DNA from 3 places in the Pseudovibrio sp. Ad46 genome. Region 2 is predicted to be linked to each of the others. Evidence: predicted binding sites of a transcription regulator. Region 2 holds the regulator's gene; each other region holds the start of a gene.
What was found. Region 2 encodes LexA, which represses DNA repair genes until DNA is damaged. Its sites were predicted from a motif close to TGTTCNNNNTGTGTTCNG; they were not measured.
Positions count from the first base shown of each region.

Region 1 (7,808 bases), on a different contig from region 2:
ATCAGCACCAGACTGCCAACAATCGCCCTCTGCTCAGCAACAACTGCAGAAATAAGAGAGCGTACAGCAGGTGAGTATCGCGCGATCTTCAGGAATCGCAACAGACGCAAAATAACAAGCGATTTCCAACTGATACTGGCGAAGAACAGCGAAAGCCAGAAAGGCAGAACAGCCACAAAATCAACCAGCGAGAGCGGCTGCATCGCATAAACAGCACGCGCTTTGAACGGACCATATTTCCTCAAAGGAGGATGCAGGTCTGAAACCCAAAGCCGCAACAGGTATTCAACGGCAAAGATTGAGCCAGCAATGAAATCCAGCAGAAAAATCTGCCAGACATACACTTCTCCGATGCTTGGCTCCGTCTCAAGGACTGCAAGTCCCACATTCACAACAATAAAGATGATGAGAATAGCATCAATCTGCTTGGCAAGCCGGTTACCAGCACTGCTGCGCTCCAGCAGATTATAAACTTTCAACTTGATGGAGTGTGCCACCAACGCCCCCAATAAAATTCCCAGGCACTTGAAGAAACAGATAAAGCAATCCCAACAGCAACAAACCTCCCTTCACCATTTTGCAGGCCCACGCAAACCGTAAAAAGAGGTACCCGGCGAAACTAACTGGCAAAAAATAAAGGGGAGATTAAATCCCCCCTTTGCAACTCTTAGATCTTTGGTTCGGTATTACAGCGTTTCAAGGTGAGCCTTGATCGCAGCAATCGCCTCATCAGCCTTGCTTGCATCCGGGCCACCAGCCTGCGCCATGTCCGGACGGCCACCGCCACCACGACCACCAAGAGCAGCAGAACCAATGCGAACAAGCTCAACCGCACTGGCCGTCTCACTCACATCCTTGGTCGAGCCAACAACGATCGCAGCTTTTCCGTCTTCCGCTTTGCTGATCAGCACGACAACACCGGAACCAATCGCAGTCTTGCCTTCATCGGCAACAGACTTGAGATCCTTCGGATTGATGCCTTCAAGAACACGAGCCATAAGCTTGAACTTACCCGCTTCAGTAACACCGGCATCCCCATCGGAGCTGCCACCGCCCATTGCAAGTTTCTTCTTCGCGTCCGTCAGTTCACGCTCAAGCTTCTTGCGCTCATCCAGCAAGCTTGCAATGCGAGCAGGAACGTCAGCTGCAGCAACCTTAAGCAAACCAGCACTCTCACGCATCAGCGCATCCTGCTCTGCCAGATACTTACGTGCTTCATCACCAGTAAGCGCTTCAATACGGCGAACACCAGCAGCAACAGCACCTTCAGAAACAACAGTCACAAGACCAATGTCACCAGTGCGCTTCACATGCGTACCACCGCAAAGTTCCACGGAGTAAGACCTACCGGTTTTCTCGCCAGTGGTTGCCGTACCCATGGAAACCACACGGACTTCATCGCCATACTTCTCACCGAACAGAGCCATCGCGCCAGCTTCAATCGCCTCATCAACTTCCATCAAAGAAGTCTCAACAGCACCGTTCTGCAGCACGATCTCGTTGGCCAGAGCCTCAACTCGTACAGTTTCTTCAGCACTGACAGGCTTTGGATGCGAAAAGTCAAAACGCAGACGTTCTGGCGTAACCAGAGAGCCCTTCTGAGCAACGTGAGTACCAAGCACTTCACGCAATGCTTCGTGAACCAGGTGCGTTGCGGAGTGGTTGGAACGAATAGCACTGCGGCGAGAATGGTCAACAACCAACTCAAGCGCATCGTCCACCTTAACTTCACCGCTCTCAACACGAACAAAATGGACGAACAGACCGTCAGCTTTCTTCTGCGTGTTGGTGACAGCAAGGGAAACACCATCTGCAACCATGGTACCACAGTCGCCAACCTGACCACCAGATTCGCCATAAAACGGCGTCTGGTTAAGGATCAAAGACCCTTCTTCACCCTGCTTCAGAGAAGTAACTTCTTCACCATCCTTCACAAGGTTCAAAACAACGCCTTCTGCCTTCTCAGTCTCATAACCGAGGAACTCGGTCGCGCCTGCTTTCTCCTTGATGGAGAACCAGATGGCGTCTGTTGCAGCATCACCGGAACCTGACCACGCCGCACGAGCCTCAGCACGCTGGCGCTCCATGGCAGTGTTGAACCCATCGGTATCAACCGCAATCTCACGGCTGCGCAATGCATCCTGTGTCAGATCGAGCGGGAAGCCGAAGGTGTCATATAGCTTAAACGCTGTTTCACCATCAAGCTGATCACCGGAGCCCAAAGAACTGGTCGCATCTTCCAGCAGGCCAAGGCCCCGCTCAAGAGTTTTGATGAAACGCTTTTCTTCCAGCTGAACTGTCTCTTCAATGAGCTTTTCCGCACGTGGCAGCTCAGGGAACGCCTGACCCATTTCACGAACCAGAGTAGGCAGCATCTTGAAGATGACCGGCTCTTGTGCACCCAAAAGGTTTGCATGGCGCATCGCGCGGCGCATGATGCGGCGCAAAACGTAACCACGACCTTCATTGGACGGTAGAACACCATCAGCAATCAGGAAGGCCATGGATCGCAAGTGATCTGCAATCACCCGGTGGCTCGCCTGTGCTTTGCCAACAGCTTCAACACCAGTGAGATGCTCAGAGCTCGCAATCAGAGCCTTAAAGAGGTCGATCTCATAGTTGTTATGCACGCCCTGCATAATCGCAGCAAAACGCTCAAGACCCATGCCAGTATCGATGGATGGACGCGGCAGATCAATGCGCTTTTCTGGCAGCTGCTCGTACTGCATGAACACGAGATTCCAAATCTCGATAAAGCGATCACCATCTTCCTCAGGAGATCCTGGAGGGCCACCCCAGATATGTTCGCCGTGATCGTAGAAGATCTCGGAGCATGGGCCACAAGGACCTGTATCACCCATGGCCCAGAAGTTATCTGAGGTTGGGATGCGGATGATTTTCTCATCAGCAAAGCCAGTCAACTTCTTCCAGATCTTGAATGCTTCTTCATCCTCGGAATAAACGGTGATCAACAGCTTGTCAGCCGGCAGCCCGTATTCTTTGGTGATCAGATTCCATGCCAGCTCAATAGCGTTTTCCTTGAAGTAATCTCCAAAGGAAAAGTTGCCCAGCATTTCAAAGAAGGTGTGATGGCGCGCAGTGTAGCCAACATTGTCCAGATCGTTGTGCTTGCCGCCAGCGCGGACACACTTTTGCGAAGATGTTGCACGCACGTAATCCCGTTTTTCCAAACCGGTGAATACGTTCTTGAATGGCACCATACCCGCATTTGTAAACATCAATGTCGGATCATTGCGTGGCACCAGTGGACTGGAAGGAACAACTTCGTGTCCGTTCTTTGCAAAGTAGTCGAGAAAAGCCGACCGAATTTCGTTGACGCCACTCATAGGTATTGATGTCCGTCTCGTTTTCTAGTGGGCAGCTACTTCAACAATCACAGCCGCCAAATTGCAGGGTATGCGCATCAAAAACGATGCAACAAAAAATTAGTATCTGCCGCGTTTTAGCCATATGCAGCAAATCTGTCCATAAAACCCTACAAAAAAAGAGGCTGGATAAATCCAGCCCCTCTAAACTCTATTGGTTTTCCGCAGCTTTTTCCGGATCATCAATCGCTTCAGCGATCAAACCTGCATTCTGTCGGATAGCAAGTTCAATCTCATCCGCCAGTTCAGGATTCTCTTTCAGGAAGGTTTTCGAGTTCTCTCGCCCCTGCCCCAGCCGCTGGCTATTGTAGGAGAACCACGCACCTGACTTCTCAACAATGCCGCCTTTCACACCAAGATCCAGCAATTCTCCCATTTTGGAGATGCCTTCACCGTAGATGATGTCAAACTCAACCTGTTTGAATGGAGGCGCCAGCTTATTTTTCACCACTTTCACGCGGGTCTGGTTACCAACAATTTCGTCACGATCTTTAATCGCACCGATACGGCGGATATCCAAACGCACAGAAGCATAGAACTTGAGCGCGTTACCACCGGTTGTCGTCTCAGGCGAACCAAACATCACACCGATCTTCATGCGGATCTGGTTGATGAAGATCACCATGGTGTTGGATTTGGAAATGGAAGCGGTCAGCTTGCGCAGTGCCTGACTCATCAAACGAGCCTGCAGGCCAGGAAGCGAATCGCCCATCTCACCTTCAAGTTCTGCTTTTGGCGTCAGCGCAGCAACGGAATCGATCACCAGCACATCAATCGCACCAGAGCGAACCAGCGTATCGGCGATCTCAAGTGCCTGTTCACCAGCATCCGGCTGAGAGATGAGCAGGTCATCAATATTCACACCAAGCTTGCGTGCATAAATCGGATCCAGCGCATGTTCAGCATCAATAAAGGCGCAAATCCCGCCTCCTTGCTGCGCACAGGCAACTGTGTGCAAAGCCAGCGTGGTTTTACCGGAGCTTTCAGGTCCATAGATCTCAACAATACGCCCTTTTGGGAGCCCGCCGATTCCAAGGCCGATATCAAGACTGAGAGAACCAGTCGAGACGCTCTGGATTTCTACGGCCTGCCCCTGGCCCATGCGCATAATGGAGCCTTTACCAAAGGCTCGTTCAATTTGGGAAAGCGCTGCATCCAGTGCTTTATTCTTGTCCATCTGATTGCCCTCAACAAGGCGAAGTGAAGTTTGTGCCATACGTTCTCATCCCTTATTCCACGATGGACGCGTAGTTTCAAAGTCAGTTATTTGTACTCATTTTGTTCCAACTTCGCAATACCTGATAACTAACTAATAAAAATGGATTAATTTCAATGTGTTCTCTTATTGTTCAACATGTAGATAACTTTTCCCGACACCTGTTTGGAGGACCGCTTCTGGAATCAAACAGCAAAATGCACTTTTGATACATCACCCACAGTCTGTATTTGCTCGTAGCTTGCTTTGGCCAACCACATTGCATATCAACTGTCTTTCGATGTCGGGAGGAGAATTGGTTATGTCCACTAAAAAGGTCGGAGTAATCGGAGCAATCCATCTGGACAGGATTGCCCATGCAGATCGACCATTCAAGCCGGACACCTCAACACCCGGGAAAATTATGTCCCGTGCTGGAGGTGTTGGAGCAAACATTGCACGCGCAATGGCCCGGCTGGGCATGCAACCAACAATGCATGGATGTCTGGGGGACGATGCAGACGGAGCATTCCTCGCAAAAAGTCTGACAGACTGCGGGATTGATACCTCCAGTATCACCACTGTCGCAGACGGTCGAACAGGATCCTATCTGGCACTTCACAATCCGGATGGCACATTGTTCTCCGCAATTTCAGACAGTGAGATCACAGCAAAGGTAAGTTTCTCAGAAGCAAATCCAATCCCGCAGGCTCTGCTGGACTGCGATATCTGGCTCTGTGAAACCAATCTGGAAGAAGCAACGCTTCTCTCACTTGCCAATGCCAAGGAGCATCACCTTCTCGCAGCAGACACTGTCTCGATTGCGAAGGCGCCCAAACTGCGTCCCCTCCTCTCAAACATCGACATTCTTTTTACCAACACAGATGAAGCCACAGCTCTTTTGGAGTGCAAACCAGGAGAATTCTCAGCAGAAGAACTAGCTCGAAAGCTGGCAGCTGCGGGCATTCCTACTGTTCTGGTCAGCAATTCCAACAAGCCACTGGCTCTTCACTGTGCAGACAGCACAAGCTCGCACACTCCATTTTCTGTTGTTCCCGTAGATGTCACCGGTGCCGGTGATGCCTTCATTGCAGGCTTTCTTTATGCAAGTTGCCTCAATGAAGCCCCGGTTTCAGCAGTAAAAAGCGGTCTTGCCTCTGCATCAATTACAGTGGAAGCGACCGGCGCTGCGCCAGAAACGCTTTCACCCCAATCGCTTAAAGCTCGTTTATTAGAACATGCCTAAGCACCAACAACATACGAAAGACTGGGAAAACCATGGGAAGTTCAATTAAAATCCATCATTCAAAAGAAGTTGCAGATGCTCTGAGCAATGGCGCCCCTATTGTTGCGCTGGAGTCCACCATCATTACCCATGGCATGCCGTACCCGCAAAACGTTGAAACTGCCCGCGAAGTAGAACAGATCATCCGTGACGGTGGCGCAGTCCCTGCGACAATCGCTGTGTTGAATGGCGAGCTGCATGTGGGTCTGGAAGACAGCACTCTGGAAGAACTGGCAAACGCCAAAGACGTCATGAAGTGCTCCCGCGCAGACCTTTCCTTCGCTATGGCGCTGGGTAAAAACGGCTCCACAACCGTAGCAGCAACCATGATGGCGGCGCACGCAGCTGGCATCCGCGTGTTCGCAACCGGTGGCATCGGCGGTGTCCATAAAGGCGCAGAAACCAGCTTCGATATCTCAGCAGACCTGGATGAGCTGTCCCGCACTCCAGTTTGTGTTGTTTCCGCAGGTGCAAAAGCCCTGCTCGACATTCCAAAGACACTGGAAGTTCTGGAAACACGCGGCGTGCCAGTCATTGGTTTCAGCTGTGAAAACGTACCTGCTTTCTGGTCCCGCGATTCAAAGATCAAAGCGCCTTACAGCCTGGACGATGCTTCAGACATCTCCAAGCTCATCAAGTTCCGCGAAACATTTGGCGACCACGGCGGCATGCTCGTCACCAACCCGGTACCTGTTGAAGATGAAATCCCATCTGACGAAATGCAGGTGTTCATTGATGCCTCCATTCAGGCAGCAGAAGAGCAGAACATCACCGGCAAGGAAGTCACTCCATTTGTGCTGCAAGACATTTTCGAGCGCACCAATGGCCGCAGCCTCGCAACCAACATTGCGCTGGTTAAAAACAACGCAAAGCTTGCTACGAAAATCGCTTGTGGTTTGACTGCGTAAGCAGCTCTCAAATTAAGCAATGATGCAAATCCGGGTTGGTCCTTCCAGCCCGGATTTTTTATGTACGATCAGCACCATTTTTCAAAAGCACCTCAACACGTGTAGTCAACTCAAATCATGCAGAGGCTTTCACATCTCTTTGATCGAAAGATTCCGTTGTTTTTCGGTCCCGATTATTTTAGGTGTTCTAAAGCTATAGAATTTTACATCTCTGTGTTTCTATTGGCGCATCTGCATCTTGTGGTCATATAGTGCTCATCAAAACGCCATCAGGCGGGCATATGCGAGAAAGGCCGATCCCATTTAATGGGTGGCTCCATTGAAATCACGCCAAACAGAATTGCGCGGTTGGCGGCAGCTGCTTCTGTTTTTGTCACCCGCAGGATTTACGCTATGAAGAAACTCATTTTTATCGGATTAACTGCAGCTCTCGCGGCTTGCCAAAGCGGCCCATCCAATCGCAGTGGTCAGCCAACTATTCGCGCGGACGCAGATTCTCAAACCATTCAGATCAACGCGTCTCCTGAAACTGTTCGCAAAACACTGGTCGATAGCGCAAGCGCACGCGGCACCATCGTGCAGCAGAACGAACAAAACATGGTGGTGATGGAAAGCTATGTACGCGGCGAAAACGCTGTTTTAGATAACGAGTTCGGCGCCTCTGACTCCGGTGAGCGCGCCTACCGCATTCGTGTGCGCTTCTCTGGCGCACAGTGCCGTACAAATGTTGTTCAGGACCTTGCACTGGTCAACAACATCTACACCCCGCAAGAACAGTCTTTCCAACTTCCAGGAAATCCGGGTTCCATGCAGAGCCTTCAACGTTTGAAGTCCAATGCGGAATCATCTGCAGGCTGCTAAGCATCAAGAATTCAAAAAAAGGCCGGAAAGCTTCACAGCTCTCCGGCCTTTTGCATTAAAGAGTAAGAAACTACAGCGTATCTCCGAAAAGTGGAAACCGGTTTTCGGATAAAGATACGCAAAAACAAAGGCTAAAGCAGTTCAGATGTTTCAACTTAAATGCGAACTGCTTT
Region 1 is NZ_LMCG01000079.1:149,785-157,592, forward strand. It holds gene PsAD46_RS22905 (cyclic nucleotide-gated ion channel) at 1-497, opposite strand, end outside; gene alaS (alanine--tRNA ligase) at 687-3,347, opposite strand; gene recA (recombinase RecA) at 3,538-4,602, opposite strand; gene PsAD46_RS22920 (PfkB family carbohydrate kinase) at 4,904-5,827, shown strand; gene PsAD46_RS22925 (pseudouridine-5'-phosphate glycosidase) at 5,860-6,774, shown strand; gene PsAD46_RS22930 (hypothetical protein) at 7,168-7,635, shown strand; gene PsAD46_RS22935 (ATP-binding protein) at 7,807-7,808, opposite strand, start outside.
Region 1: a site for LexA is predicted at 4,655-4,672, ahead of recA (recombinase RecA). Genes of this name have one in related genera too.

Region 2 (7,808 bases):
TGGCCAGCTGTCATGAGTTATGCCCGCTCTGCTCTCGTGCAGGATTGGAACAAGGGGCATGGCATCCTCTGGTATGCGCTCTGCCATTTAGCTGGTGTGCTGGTTTATTTCTCACTCCCCGCCGAGCCTTACAGTGTTTTAAGCGGAACTCCTTTTATCTTATTGGGATTATTTGTTTTTCACCGTTGGAGAGGTGGGCGATTGACGGTTGGGCTGACCGCGCTTTTGTTCTTTACTGCCGGGTTCTTCCTTGCTGATTTGCGCGTGGAGTATGCGCGCGGTGACCCGCTGGAGCGCCCGGTTACACGCAAAGTGGAGGGTGTGGTTGCTGGAGTGAAGCATTCTGGCAAAGGGGCTTACTCCGTCATTTTTGCAGATGTGACAACACTTTCGCAGAAGGGCGTAACTCTTCTTTCTTATCGCATCCGGATTAGCATCAAGGGGATGAAAGAGGCACCCGTGATGGGGGACAGGATGCAGCTGAAGGCTCGGTTGTTGCCGCCGGGAGGTGCGGTGCGCCCCGGTGGGTATGACTTTGCCCGAACTGCGTTTTTCAGTGGGATTGGTGCGGTCGGCTATGCGCTTTCCAAACCGGTTGTTGTGGCACAGGTAGAGGGCACAAGTTTTCTGCAAGGGATAGAGCGTGTGCGCAGTGGGATAGCACAGCGGATCCGGCGGGTGTTGGATAACAGCCCGGAAAGTGCGTTTGCTGTTGCACTTCTGGTGGGCAAGCGAGACTATCTTGCCACCGCTGACAAGGATGCCTTGCGCAATGCAGGGCTTGCTCATGTGCTCGCTATCTCCGGCATGCATATGGGACTTGTGACCTCTCTGGTCTTCCTTGGTGCCCGCCTGATCCTATCCCTCAGCCAGTCGCTTGCGCTGAAAGGACATATTCACGTTTATGCCAGCGTGGCAGCACTGATTGCGGCGATTGTTTATCTTGGTTTGTCAGGAGCTTCTGTGGCAACGCAGCGGGCTTTTTTGATGGCGGCGATGATTTTATGCGCGGGTCTGCTTGGTCGGCGGGCCTTCAGTCTGCGTGGTCTGGCGCTGGCTTGCCTTGTGCTTTTAAGCCTGAGGCCGGAGGAGGTTCTGGCTCCCGGGTTTCAGATGTCCTTCATTGCAGTGCTCGCCTTGCTCTCAGCCTATATGCTTGGGAAGGATTGGTTGCTCGGTAATCGAGATAGTTCGCGAAGACGGAATACCTCATGGTTTCATAGGATTAGTCGTGTAATCTTAAAGTGGATTCTAGCTTGTGCGTTGACCTCGTTGATTGCAGGTGCTGCCACGGGGCCAGTTGCGGCGATGCATTTTGAGCAGGTTGCGCCTTATGGAGTTCTGGGGAATATTCTTGCTATGCCATTGGTGACTTTTGTGGTTATGCCCCTTGGGTTATTGAGTCTGTTGGCGATCCCGTTTGGTGCGGATGCGTTCTTTCTGCAAGGGATGGAGGCTGGGTTGGCGCTGGTGCTGAAAGCTGCTTACTGGGTGAGCTCACTCAGTGAGGGGCTGACCAGTCTCGGGGTTTCCAGTGCTCCAGGGTATCTGCTCGTGATCCTAGCGATTGTCGTACTGTGTGTGATGCCGCTGCGCCTGAAATGGCTTTCACTTCCGGCATTTACGGTGAGTGTCCTGATGTTTGCCGGTGGCAAGGCGCCTGATCTGATGATTGCGGATGCGGGCAAGCACATTGCTTATTATGGGCAGGATGGTGCGTTTCGACTGACGTCCTCACGTATGTCGTTTGCTGCTGACAGCCTGTTGCGCGCTGGTGGAGTTTCGGCGGGTTCGTTCAAGCAACACAAGGTGAGGGCTTCAGATCGGTCCTGTGATGATCGCGGCTGTGTGATTGAGATATTCCCTCAGCAGCCTGCAGAGGGAGGGAGGATAAGCTCTGCGCCGATCCTGTTGGCACAGTCCAAAGTGGCTGATGTTTTGGAGGCTGACTGCCATCTTGCCACCATCGTCATCACGCAGGTTCAGGCGCCTCCGGCTTGCCGGGCTGAGCTGGTTATTGACCAGAAGGTTTTCGGAGAGCGCGGTTCAGCTTACATCTGGCTTTCTGTTGGTGCTGAGGGCGGGGAAAGAATAAAAAAAGTGCGCTGGGCATATGATGCTCAGCGCAGGCCTTGGAATCCGAAATTGCCTCAGGCAACCAATGATTTAATAGCGGCGGAAGAGCGCAATCATCTTGCCTTGCACGTGGACGCGGCCCGGGCCGAAGATGCGAGTTTCGTAGGCGGGGTTGGCCGCTTCCAGCGCGACTGAGGCGCCTTTTTTGCGCAGGCGCTTCAAGGTTGCTTCTTCTTCATCAATCAGCGCCACAACAATCTCGCCGTTATCAGCCGTGTCACCACGTTTGATCAACACGGTATCTCCATCGAAGATACCGGCATCGATCATGGAATCGCCTTTGACTTCCAGCGCATAATGCTCGCCGCGACCCATCAGATCAGCAGGCATTGCGATGGTATGGCTTTGTGTCTGGATTGCTTCGATTGGGACGCCTGCAGCAATGCGGCCCATGACCGGGATTTCCAGCGTTGGCACTTCGTCTGGTGATGTGGCGCGTGGAGGTGGCGGCGTTGCTACTTTCTTGCTCAGGGAGCCCTCAATCACCTCAGGTGCAAAGCCTTTTTCCTTGGCGGCAGGCTTCAGGCCCGGAGAAATGGAGTCTGGCAGTTTGAGGATTTCAAGTGCACGAGCTCTGTTCGGCAAGCGGCGAATGAAGCCGCGCTCTTCCAGAGCTGTGATCAGCCGGTGAATGCCGGATTTGGAACGGAGGTCCAGCGCGTCCTTCATCTCATCGAAGGAGGGCGGAACACCGGCTTCCTTCAAGCGTTGATGGATGAACATCAAAAGCTCGTGTTGCTTCTGTGTAAGCATCTTTTATCCCCGTTCGCTCCTAAGGCGCTGATTGAAAGTGAGCGGCCATTCCTGACCAATCGCGGTTTTGTAATTCCAAGAAGCTGAAAGACTTCAACTTCTGCGATTGGAAGGACAAAACACGAACGTACTCTACCTGTTCTCATTGTGTTCTGCAATGGGTTTGTTGAGGTTAAGCCCTGCTAGAACTGGGGGATTTGGTTTCTGGTGGGTGAGTGGGCAGGGGTTGCCCACTCCTGATGACTGGATTTAGCGTAGCTTGAGCAGCTCCACTTTTTCACCTGCCTTTGCAGCTGGTGCGTGTGGTGGGCGAATGATCAGGGCATCTGCTTTTGTCAGCAAGGCAAGCATGGAAGAGTCCTGTTTGCCAAACGGCGTTGCTATCAGATCTCCGTGTTCATCTGTACTCAGGCTAGCGCGCAGGTAGTCCTGGCGCATATCATTTGCAGGCAAATCAGTTGCCAATGTGGCTTTGGTAACGCCTTGATTTGTCACAGAGACCGTGCGGCCTAGCATCTTATCCAGAAGCGGGCCAAGGAAGAGGAGTGCGCATACAAGGCTGGAGACTGGATTGCCAGGAAGGCCGAGGACTTTCATGGGGCCAAGGGCTCCGGCCATGAGGGGCTTGCCCGGGCGCATGGCGATGCGCCAGAAGCCTAGCTCCATGCCTTCAGCGCCCAGTACGTCCTGAATGAGATCGTGGTCGCCCACAGAGGCACCGCCGAGTGTCACCAGTACATCGGCTTTTGCTTCAATAGCCTGTTTCACGCGTGCCGTGATTTCCTCAGGCTGGTCTGGTGCAATGCCCAGCATCATTGGCGTTCCGCCACAGTTTCTGACGAATTCTGCGATGCCGACCTGATTGGACGCTATGATTTGATTCGGACCTGGTATCTGACCTGGCTCGACGAGTTCATCACCATTTGCGAGGATCGCAACGACTGGCTTTTTGCGCACTGGCAAGGTTGCGTGGTTCATGGCGCCTGCAAGAGACAATTCACGGAAGCCGAGTGGTGCGCCCGCCTTCAGGAGGGTCTGGCCTTCTTTGAAGTCGAGGCCTGCTGGGCGGATGAACTTACCAATAGAAACGGCTTCCTCGCAAAACAGGTTATCCCCGTCACGGCGAGCGTTTTCCTGCATCAAAATTGCGTCGACGCCTGCTGGAACAGGTGCACCTGTAAAGATGCGCAGAGCTTCTCCGGCTTGCAGCGTGCCATCGAAGTTATGCCCGGCAGCAATTTCTCCAATAACTTTCAAGGCAGTCTCTGGATCGACCGTATCAGCAGCTTTGACGGCATATCCATCCATCGCTGAGGCGGAAAATGGAGGCTGCGTTCGTGTTGCGGCAACATCTTCTGCCAGAATGCGTTTTCCAGCTTCAAGTAGTGGAAGCTGCTCGGTGTTGGTTGGCTTCACATCTTTCAGGAGGCGGTCCAGCGCTTCTTCAATACTGATCAAGCTCATTGGGAGTTATCCTCCTCAGCCAGATAGTGACCGGACTTGCCGCCCTTCTTCTCCAGCAACCGGATTTCACCGATCTCCATAGAACGGTCAACGGCTTTTGCCATGTCGTAAATTGTCAGGCAGGCAACGGAGGCGGCTGTAAGTGCTTCCATCTCGATGCCAGTCTGGCCGGATACCTTTGCGAAGACTTCGATCTCAATTCCCGGCAGTTCAGGATTGGGTGTGAAGTCCACCTGAACCTTGGAAAGCGCCAGAGGATGGCACAACGGGATCAGCTCGTGAGTTCTCTTGGCCGCCATGATGCCAGCAATGCGCGCCGTTGCGAGCACGTCGCCTTTCTTGGCGTTGCCTGAAAGGATCATGTCCAGAGTTTCAGGCTGCATTTTTACCTGACCGCCTGCACGGGCAATGCGTGAGGTAACCTCTTTCTCCGAAATGTCGACCATATGAGCCGCACCGCTGTCATCTAAGTGAGTGAGTTTTGGAGAAAGTTCTGACATTTTCTTGCCTCTGGACACAGTTTGTTCAGGTGTCTGCTTTTGCCAAGCAGTTGATTTTTAGCGTTTAAGCAAAGCTTTGGTTGCGGTTTCCACATCTTCCTGACGCATCAGGCTTTCGCCGATGAGGAAGGTGGAGATGCCGGAGTTTTCCATTCGGGAGAGGTCTTCCGGAGTGAACAGGCCGCTCTCGCCAACGATGATCCGATCTTGCGGGATCAGTGGTGCGAGCCGCTCGCTGGTTTCCAGAGATGTCTCGAAGGTTTTTAAATTGCGATTGTTGATGCCAACAAGCGGAGAGGAGAGCTTCAGTGCGCGTTCCAACTCAGCTTCGTCATGAACTTCGATAAGCGCATCCATGCCCAGTTCAAATGCGGCGTCTTCCAACTCTTTGGCCAGTTGGTCGTCAACAGCTGCCATAATGATCAAAATACAGTCAGCGCCCCATGCACGTGCTTCATGAACCTGATAGGTGTCATAAAGGAAGTCCTTGCGCAGAACAGGCAGAGAGACTTCAGCGCGAGCTGCGACGAGATATTCTGGTTTGCCCTGAAAGGATGGTGTGTCTGTCAATACGGACAAACATGCTGCGCCACCGTTTTCATAGGCTTTGGCGAGTGCGGGCGGGTTGAAGTCAGCACGGATCAACCCTTTGGATGGACTTGCTTTTTTTACCTCTGCAATCAGGGCGTACTCACCGTTCGCATGCTTGGCTTTCAAAGCATCTGCAAAGCCGCGTGTTGGTGTTGCTGCTTTAATCGCCTCATTCAGATCAGCCAATGAAGTTTGCGCTTTAGCAGCAGCAATTTCTTCACGTTTGTAAGCTTCGATTTTCTTAAGGATATCTGACATGGGATCCGTGGTCTTAGAGTTTCATATTGGCAGCTGTTGCAGCGTCGGAGGCTTCAACAAGTTTGTCCAGTCGGGAAAGGGCTGCACCTTGGTCAATCGCCTGCGCAGCCATCTGGACACCCTCAGTGAGGGTGGAGACCTTATCTGCGACGATAAGGGAGGCAGCTGAGTTGAGCAGGACGATATCCCTGTAAGCGTTTTTTGCTCCTTGTAGCACTTCGCGTAATGCCTGAGCGTTTTCTTTTGGATCGCCGCCTTTCAGATCTTCTGTTTTTGCAAGCGGCAGGCCCGCCTCTTCAGGAGACACTGTGAAGGTGTTGATGTTTCCGTTCTTCAGTTCGGCGACAAAGGTGGTTCCGGTGGTGGTGATTTCGTCCATTCCATCGGAGCCGTTGACGATCCAGGCTTTTTCGGTGCCCATTTCCTGAAGGGTGTTGGCGAGTGGTTCAACCCATTGCTGTGCGAATACGCCTGTCATCTGGCGCTTTGCGCCTGCCGGGTTGGCGAGCGGGCCTAGCAGGTTGAAGATTGTTCTGGTGCCCAGCTCAATGCGGGCCGGGCCGACATGGCGCATGGCCTTGTGGTGATTTGGCGCAAACATGAAGCCGATACCGGCCTCATGAATGCAATGGCTGATGCCGTTCGCATCCAGATCCAGATTGATGCCAAGCTCGGCAAGCGCTTCTGCAGAACCGGATTTGGAGGACAGGGACCGGTTGCCATGTTTAGCAACAGTCACGCCACAGCCTGCCACAACAATGGCTGTGCAGGTTGAAATGTTATAGGAGCCGGATGCGTCGCCACCTGTGCCAACAATGTCGATGGCGTGATCTGGTGCTTTCACCGGGATCATCTTGGCGCGCATGGTTTCTACAGCTGCGGAAATTTCGTCGATGGTTTCGCCGCGCAAGCGCAAGGCCATGAGGAAGCCGCCGATCTGTGCGGGAGTTGCAGCGCCTGACATGATGATCTCGAAGGCCTCACGGGCCTGAGATCGGTCCAACGTGTTTCCGTCAGCGACAATTCCAATGAGATTTTTCAAATTGCTCACGGCGAAAACCCCCTCAATCTCTCAGGTAATTCCTTAGCATACACAAGGGCTAACTATTAGATAGCTTTCGGAGGGCTGTCTAGGAGATAAACAAAAGCCCGCCACACTTATAAGTGTGGCGGGCTTTTTTTCGACAAGGATTTGTCTACTGGCGATCCAGTCCGGTCAGCTGGTTGAAGACTGCCTGATTTACTCGGACACCTTCTGTTTGCTCCAGCTGAGAGATGAACTGGTTGAGCAAGGAACTTTCCAGTGCGCCTGTTAGCTGAGTGTCAATGCGCTGCACGTTTTCAGATTCTGTCATGAAGGCTGGAGACGTCGTGTCGGTGAGGACAAGAAGAATGCGGTCTTCGTTGTTGCCAGGAACCTGAGAGGCGGTGCCTTTTGGTCCGGAAAATGCTGCTGTCACAGCAGAGCCGGAAAGCTCCGCAATGCCGCCGTTGCGGGTGAACGGTGCAGATGTGGCTGTTGTCAGGCCTTCGGCAGTTGCGACTTCGGAAAGAGGCTTTCCTGCTTCGACTTCTGCGATCAAAGCTTGAGCTTTTTCTTCCAGCAGTTCCGCTGTGCGGTTAGCAGTCCAGTCAGCAGTCACGGCTTCTTTCACTTCAGAGAGTTCTCTGTCGCGGGAAGGGGTGACATTTTTCACTTCGTACCAAAGGTGACCCGTGCGGCCGATCTCCAGCGGATCATTTTCAACGCCAACATCGGTTGAAAAGACTGCCGTGGTCAGTGCGCTTGCTTGTGGAAGATCAACAGTTTCACCCGCTTCGTTTTTGCCAGAAGCGTCAAATGAAGGTGTGTTGATCAAAGCCAGATCGAAACGCTCAGCGATTTCTTCAAAGGTGCTGCCGCCTGCGCGTGCGTCTTCGACTTCGTTGAAGAGGTCTTCTACTTCATCGGCTGCGTTTGCCTGAGCAACGATACCGCGTAGTTCGTCTTTAACGTCTTCCAGTGGCTGTACCGCAGCTGCCTTGACTTCTTTGGCAAAGAGAACCGCGTTGGTGAATTGGCCTTCAACGACGTTGCTTGCCTGACCTTCTTTGAGGGCAAAGGCT
Region 2 is NZ_LMCG01000071.1:57,349-65,156, reverse strand. It holds gene PsAD46_RS18800 (ComEC/Rec2 family competence protein) at 1-2,271, shown strand, start outside; gene lexA (transcriptional repressor LexA) at 2,167-2,889, opposite strand; gene glp (gephyrin-like molybdotransferase Glp) at 3,139-4,353, opposite strand; gene moaC (cyclic pyranopterin monophosphate synthase MoaC) at 4,350-4,853, opposite strand; gene trpC (indole-3-glycerol phosphate synthase TrpC) at 4,911-5,702, opposite strand; gene trpD (anthranilate phosphoribosyltransferase) at 5,716-6,753, opposite strand; gene PsAD46_RS18770 (SurA N-terminal domain-containing protein) at 6,899-7,808, opposite strand, start outside.

Region 3 (7,808 bases), on a different contig from region 2:
CCTAGCTGCGCCTGAAGACAAAGAAAGCTTCAGCGCATCTTCCGCACCAGCACTCGAGCTAACATACAACTGGGATCCGGAAGAGTACGCCGGAGGTCGCAACTTCGGCCACCTCGCCTATGAAGTCGACAATATCTATGAGACCTGCGAAAAACTCCAAGCCTCTGGGATCACAATCAACCGACCACCACGCGACGGCCGTATGGCATTCATTGTTTCTCCAGATGGAATTTCCATTGAGCTTCTGCAAAAAGGTGGAAGCCTTGAGCCAGCTGAGCCATGGCTCTCCATGGGCAACACCGGCAGCTGGTAATTTCAGCACAAGCATTTCAGCGCCTCAATTTCAATTGAGGCGCTGAAATCTAACAATAATTAAGAAAAGAATAGACTAAATCCATATTTGTGGATTGTTTGAATTATAAAATTTTAAGCACTAGACAATATCCTACTGAAAACTTATAAGCCTCCTCACAGCGCGCCACATTGCGCAAATGCTGTAGTGTGCGCCCATCGTCTAGCGGTTAGGACGCCGCCCTTTCACGGCGGAAACAGGGGTTCGATTCCCCTTGGGCGTACCAATTCTCTCCTTAAATTTATTTGTTTTGCTAGCATCGCATCTTTATGAGCTGTTTCTCTATTATTTTGAGAGCAAGCACTGACGACACATCTCTGCAAACAAGCTCTCCAATCCCCATAGCTGCAACCAATCCATTTAAGCCCGAGTAAAGTCGCAAGGTAAGACCCTTACCCGCATCACCCTCTGATCAGGACCTCACGCCGGAACACAAAAAAGCCCGGTAGTGAACCTGCGCTCACTCCGGGCCATCTTGAATTACATGCTTGGCTTAGAACGGAATTTCGTCGTCCATTCCACCGCCGAAGCCGCCAGATGGTGCTTGGCCACCACCGCCGCCACCGCCGAAGCCGCCGCCCTGATTGCTGGAGCCACCACCACCAAAGCCACCGCCCTGGTCGTATCCGCCGCCACCGCCGCCGCTGCCGCCGAAGCCTCCGGACTGGCCACCCTGGCCGCCTGCACCACCGCCTTCGCCGCGACCATCAAGCATAGTCAGCGTAGAGTTGAAGCCCTGCAGAACAATCTCGGTGGAGTATTTATCCTGGCCGCTCTGGTCCTGCCATTTGCGAGTTTGCAACTGACCTTCGATGTAAACCTTGGAGCCTTTGCGCAGGAATTGCTCGGCAACCTTTGCAAGGCCTTCGTTAAACACAACAACACGGTGCCATTCAGTCCGCTCACGGCGCTCGCCGCTGTTACGGTCACGCCAGCTCTCCGAAGTAGCGATACGCAAGTTGACGATCGGACGACCGTCCTGCGTACGGCGAATTTCCGGATCTGCGCCCAAATTTCCAACCAAAATGACTTTATTGACGCTACCGGCCATTGAATTACTCCTAAGTCTGAACTCGCCCAAAGTTTAAGCGAGTTAAGTTGGCAAGTAACCTATGCTCCGCGCTCTACAATTCAAACAGACTTTCTCAAAGCCGCAGTGGTTGTCCACATTTCCTAGGCTTTCAGTCGGAATATCAGGCACCCGCAAGCAAGGCTCTCTGCTCGTTCTATTTTTGTTCCGACACATTGCCTTGCAAAACTGCCAAGTTCAACTCTCAATTTTTCTAAAAGACAATTTTACGCGAGCAAACTCAAAAAGGCTTGCTCCTTAAAATTGTTCCGTTTATGTTCCACCTGATTTCCAGCGCTCATTCTCCTGCATTTTGAGGATCGCGCCCAGACCTGTTTTGCTTTTTATATGCGAACTCGGTATCCGTGATAAAGGACAGTTCCATGGCGAAGTCGCCAACACATGACACACAAAATACTCCCGCGCGCGCAGACCTTATGAAGCAGATCACTGTACGTGGCGCTCGCGAACATAACTTGAAGAATGTGGACCTGGATCTTCCACGAGACAGCCTGATCGTCATGACTGGCCTATCCGGCTCAGGCAAATCCTCTCTTGCCTTCGATACGATTTACGCTGAAGGGCAGCGCCGCTACGTTGAAAGCCTGAGCGCTTACGCCCGCCAGTTCCTTGAAATGATGCAGAAACCAGACGTAGATCAGATCGACGGCCTGTCACCTGCAATCTCCATTGAACAGAAAACCACCTCAAAAAACCCACGCTCCACAGTCGGCACAGTCACAGAAATCTATGACTACATGCGCCTCCTATTCGCGCGCGTAGGCATTCCATACTCTCCGGCAACGGGCCTTCCAATTGAAAGTCAGACAGTCTCCCAAATGGTAGACCGCATTCTGACACTGGAAGAAGGCACTCGCTTATACCTGCTGGCCCCAATCGTGCGTGGCCGCAAAGGTGAGTATAGAAAAGAACTCGCTGAGCTCATGAAAAAGGGCTTCCAGCGCGTAAAAGTTGACGGCGAGTATTATGAAATCGCCGATGCGCCCGCTCTGGATAAGAAGTTTAAACACGATATTGATGTCGTTGTTGACCGTATCGTTGTGCGCGAAGACATGGCTGGCCGCCTGGCAGATTCTCTGGAAACCGCACTGGAGCTGGCCGAAGGCCTCGCTACCGTTGAGTTTGCAGATCAGCAGAATGAGAAAGGCAAAGCAAAGCAGCTCATTTTCTCAGAAAAGTTCGCCTGCCCGGTCTCCGGCTTCACGATCCCGGAAATAGAACCGCGCCTGTTCTCGTTCAACAATCCGTTTGGCGCATGCCCGACCTGCGATGGTCTCGGCACAAAACTGGCGTTTGAAGCCGAGCTCGTTGTACCGGACCAATCTCTTTCCCTTCGGGGGGGCGCGATCCTGCCATGGTCAAAAACCGGTTCAACCTCTCCTTATTACACCCAAACACTGGAAGCATTGGCCAAGCATCATAAGCAGCCAATGACCAAAGCCTGGAAAGACCTTCCAGAAGACTTCCGCAATGCGGTGCTGTTCGGAACCGGCAACACAAAAGTTCAGTTTGTTTATGATGACGGCACTCGCTCTTACAAAACCGAAAAGCCATTCGAAGGCGTTGTCGGCAACATCGAGCGGCGCTGGCGTGAAACAGATTCTCAGATGGTGCGCGATGAACTTTCACGCTACCAGTCAGATCATGCTTGCGACGCTTGTAAAGGCTACCGCCTCAAGCCTGAAGCCCTTTGCGTCAAAATAGCAGATCGCCATATAGGCGAGATCACAGCCCTTTCCATCAAAACTGCACATGACTGGTTCTCCAGCATTGATGAAAAGCTCTCTGATAAACAGAACGAAATCGCATATCGCATCCTCAAGGAAATCCGTGAGCGCTTGAAGTTCCTCAACGATGTTGGCTTGGAATACCTTTCCATGGACCGCTCTTCCGGAACCCTGTCTGGTGGTGAGAGCCAACGTATTCGCCTGGCCTCCCAGATCGGTTCCGGCCTGACCGGTGTACTTTACGTTCTGGATGAACCATCAATCGGCCTGCACCAGCGCGACAATGCTCGTCTTCTGGAAACCCTGAAACACCTGCGCAATCTGGGTAACACTGTTATCGTGGTAGAACACGACGAAGACGCCGTCCTCACCGCAGATTACGTGGTGGATGTGGGTCCGGGCGCAGGTATCCATGGCGGACAAGTAGTTGCCAAAGGCACGCCGGATGAAGTGATGGCCAATCCGGCCTCCCTTACTGGCAAGTATCTTTCCGGCAAAATGAGCATCCCGCAACCAGATGAGCCGCGCAAGATTGACAAGAACCGTCAAATCAAGGTGTTCGGCGCACGCGGCAACAACCTCAAAGACGTGAATGCCACCATTCCGCTTGGCACATTCACTTGTGTGACAGGTGTATCTGGTGGCGGCAAATCTACATTCCTGATCGATACCGTCTATAAAGCGACCGCTCGTCGCCTCAATGGCGCACGCGACAACCCTGCCCCGCATGACCGGATTGAAGGTCTGGAGCGTCTGGACAAAGTCATCGACATTGATCAGTCCCCAATTGGCAGAACGCCGCGCTCCAACCCGGCAACCTATACAGGCGCCTTCACTCCAATCCGGGAGTGGTTTGCAGGTATGCCGGAAGCGAAAACACGCGGCTACGCGCCGGGCCGCTTCTCCTTCAACGTAAAAGGCGGACGCTGCGAAGCCTGTCAGGGTGATGGTGTTATCAAGATCGAGATGCACTTCCTGCCAGATGTATATGTCACCTGTGATGTGTGTAAGGGCAAGCGCTACAATCGCGAGACACTGGAAGTTCAGTTCAAGGGCAAATCCATTGCAGATGTATTGGACATGACCGTTGAAGAAGCAGCAAGCTTCTTCTCTGCCGTGCCATCCATCCGCGACAAAATGGAAACCCTCGCCCGTGTGGGCCTCGGCTACATCAAGGTCGGCCAGCAGGCCACCACTTTATCGGGCGGTGAAGCACAACGCGTGAAACTGGCAAAGGAGCTTTCCAAGCGCTCAACTGGCCGTACGCTCTATATTCTGGACGAACCGACAACCGGTCTCCATTTCCACGATGTCGCCAAGCTGCTCGATGTCCTTCATGAGCTGGTCGATCAGGGCAACACAGTCCTCGTGATCGAACACAATCTGGAAGTGATCAGAACCGCAGACTGGATCCTTGACCTTGGCCCTGAAGGCGGGGACGGCGGCGGAACCATCGTCGCAACTGGCCGCCCAGAGGATGTGGCAGAGGTACCAGAGAGCTATACGGGACACTTCCTCAAGGAATTGTTTGAAAGGCGAAGCGCCAACAAGCTGGACGCAGCAGAATAAAAACCAAATGGCCGGGCACTGTCCCGGTCATTTTTTTGCAAAAATCACCGCCCCCAATGGCCTCTTTCCGCGAAAACAACACAAAATACCAGTTGGCGCCGCTCTATTACAAAACCTGCTCAAAGCCGGCGACACATTGAAATATGATTAAGTTTTCAGCACCAACTGCCTAAAAACAGCACTCCCAGCCCCTCAGGTATGCAGATTTGTGCCCTAAATCACAAAATTACCGCACTGCACAATCGTTAATTTTGGCATTTATGTCGTTTTGAAGAATGGTAGCGCCATCATTTGCCATAATGCCATGCGTTTTTTGCATATCGGACATGCGAAATGATGTGATGCACAATTGGAAAGTCTTTTGTATAAACCAACTCAAGGCCGCTGAGGAACTCCTCCCAATTAAACCTCGGCAGCCTAACATACAATCCTCAAGCAGCACCTCCTCCCAAGCTGCTTGATGGTTCTAAACAGAGATTTCCTCCCAGTTCTCTGTTTACTAGCTTCGCCCGTCGTTCCTCCCATCGACGGGCGTTAGCTGTTTTAAAGGCCTATTTCTCTCAAAACTACCCATCGTCCTCAGCAAAGCAATCACGCAAAAGAAAAACGCACCAGCCTCGCTGATACGCTCTCCAAATCATCACTACTTTACGCACATCACTGCGCAATTCTCATCACCAGCTCACCCGCCTGATGGGTTTTCCAAATCAGCGCTGGTCATAGTCAGCCACTTAGTCATGTGCAAAATATCCGGCGGCTTGCCATTACTCAGGCGCCAGCTGTCTACCACCCATGGAATCTCTGTGGTCGTATCCACCACAACAGCTGAAGCATGCGGATATTTGCCATCAAGGAAAAAACCGCGAGAGGCAGGCCGCGCCGCACGGTGGTATTTAAGCCAACCCTGAGAACCCGCATAAACCAGCAGGCTTGTTGTATTGGTCGCCTCATCAATGCAGTCCATCTGCCCTTTAACGTTGCCATTACCCATATCCAGCCCACCAATATCATTGGATGACCCAACCACAGGTCCAACACGCTTTTCTTGCCACTGCACCGCTTTGGAAATTGCGGCACGCTCAGCTTCAGGGCTTCGATGCCCTCGCTTCAAAATCGTGCGTAATCGCTGTTTGTCTTTCTGGCTAAACGTCACAGCCGTGCGATATTCGCAGCCGAAACCATGACAGATGTATAATGTGTCACCTTTGTTTTCGATGCCACCCATCTGAGTATACCAGGTGCTTGGTTTTCTATTAATTTGGCTCATGCACGCAGTTAGCCCAATTGCGCCAAATGCAATCACGAGAGCTCTAGAAATTGTCTTCAGTTTCTTATTTGAAAAATACATGTGTTTTTGTGAATCACTTTGCACAACCATGGAAGATTGATGGCCTAAATGATTGAACTGAGCAAGTTCAGAGGCTAAGCAATTCGCAAGCGATAAACACTTAGGCTTCATCAGACGCTTTGGCGCAACAGAAGCCCAGTCGATTGGATAGGAAATGACGAAGCAGCCCATACACGTGGTTGGCGGCGGCCTGGCAGGCTCCGAAGCAGCATGGCAGATCGCAGAAAAAGGCCTGAAGGTCGTTCTGCACGAAATGCGCCCAACACGTGAGACCGATGCACACAAAACAGATGGCCTTGCAGAACTGGTGTGCTCCAACTCATTCCGTTCTGACGACGCTGAAAACAACGCTGTTGGCCTGCTTCATGCTGAGCTGCGCACCGCTGGCTCCCTGATCATGAGATGCGCAGATGCCAACAAAGTGCCTGCTGGCGGCGCACTGGCCGTGGACCGCGATGGATTTTCCCAAGCTGTACAAGCCGCGCTGGAAGGCCACGAGAACGTAGAGATCCTCCGCGAAGAAGTGACTGAAATTCCATCAGCAGAAAACGGTCAGGTCATTCTTGCAACCGGCCCGCTCACATCTCCAGCTCTTTCCGAGCAGATCCTGCAAGCAACCGGCGAAGACTCCCTCGCCTTTTTTGATGCGATTGCACCGATCATCCACACTGAATCCATCAATATGGACAAGGCATGGTTTCAGTCTCGCTACGACAAAGTCGGCCCGGGCGGGACAGGGAAAGATTACATCAACTGCCCAATGGATAAAGAGCAATACGAAGCCTTTATCGATGCACTGATCGGCGGCGAAAAGACCTCCTTCAAGGAATGGGAAGAAAACACGCCTTACTTTGATGGCTGCCTTCCAATTGAAGTGATGGCAGAACGTGGCCGCGAAACTCTGCGCCACGGCCCAATGAAACCAATGGGCCTGACCAATGCCCATCAGCCAGACATTAAGGCCTACGCTGTGGTGCAGCTGCGTCAGGACAATGCCCTTGGCACGCTTTACAACATGGTTGGTTTTCAGACCAAACTGAAGTACGGCGCACAGGCAGAAACTCTCCGCATGATCCCGGGCCTGGAAGAAGCTCAGTTTGCCCGCCTCGGCGGCCTGCATCGCAACACCTTCCTCAATTCACCGCGTCTTCTCGATGATCAAATGCGCCTCAAAGCTCTGCCACACGTGCGTTTTGCAGGTCAGATCACCGGCTGTGAAGGCTATGTGGAATCCACCGCTGTTGGATGTTTGACAGGTCTGTTTGCAGCTCATCAGGCACTTGGAACCGACATCGCACCTCCGCCAGTCACAACTGCATGCGGTGCAATCGTCAACCATATCACGGGTGGTCACATCGATCGCGAAGATGGCTCCGGCCCGCGTTCCTTCCAGCCAATGAACATCAACTTCGGCCTCCTGCCTCCCCTGGACGAAATGCCGAAGCATCCAGAAGGCAAGCGCCTGCGCGGCAAAGAAAAGACTCGCCTTAAAAAGCAGGTTATGGCCAAGCGTGGTCTGGATGACTTTAAAGCATGGGTCGCGAACGTCTAACCCGCACGCAACATACAATTAGAGACAGAAAGGCCGGATATTCCGGCCTTTTTCTATTTCCGCGAGAGTTTGGTAAGGCGGCGGGATGTCCGCCACATATGCCAGACACGGCGCATATGCGGCGCCCCACCGCAAACCTGCAGCGGCTCAAAACTATCTTTGTCCGCCTC
Region 3 is NZ_LMCG01000068.1:144,276-152,083, forward strand. It holds gene PsAD46_RS17925 (VOC family protein) at 1-313, shown strand, start outside; tRNA gene PsAD46_RS17930 (tRNA-Glu) at 504-578, shown strand; gene PsAD46_RS17935 (single-stranded DNA-binding protein) at 846-1,403, opposite strand; gene uvrA (excinuclease ABC subunit UvrA) at 1,805-4,738, shown strand; gene PsAD46_RS17950 (hypothetical protein) at 5,421-6,005, opposite strand; gene trmFO (methylenetetrahydrofolate--tRNA-(uracil(54)-C(5))-methyltransferase (FADH(2)-oxidizing) TrmFO) at 6,241-7,638, shown strand; gene PsAD46_RS17960 (phytoene/squalene synthase family protein) at 7,692-7,808, opposite strand, start outside.
Region 3: a site for LexA is predicted at 1,575-1,592, ahead of uvrA (excinuclease ABC subunit UvrA). Genes of this name have one in related genera too.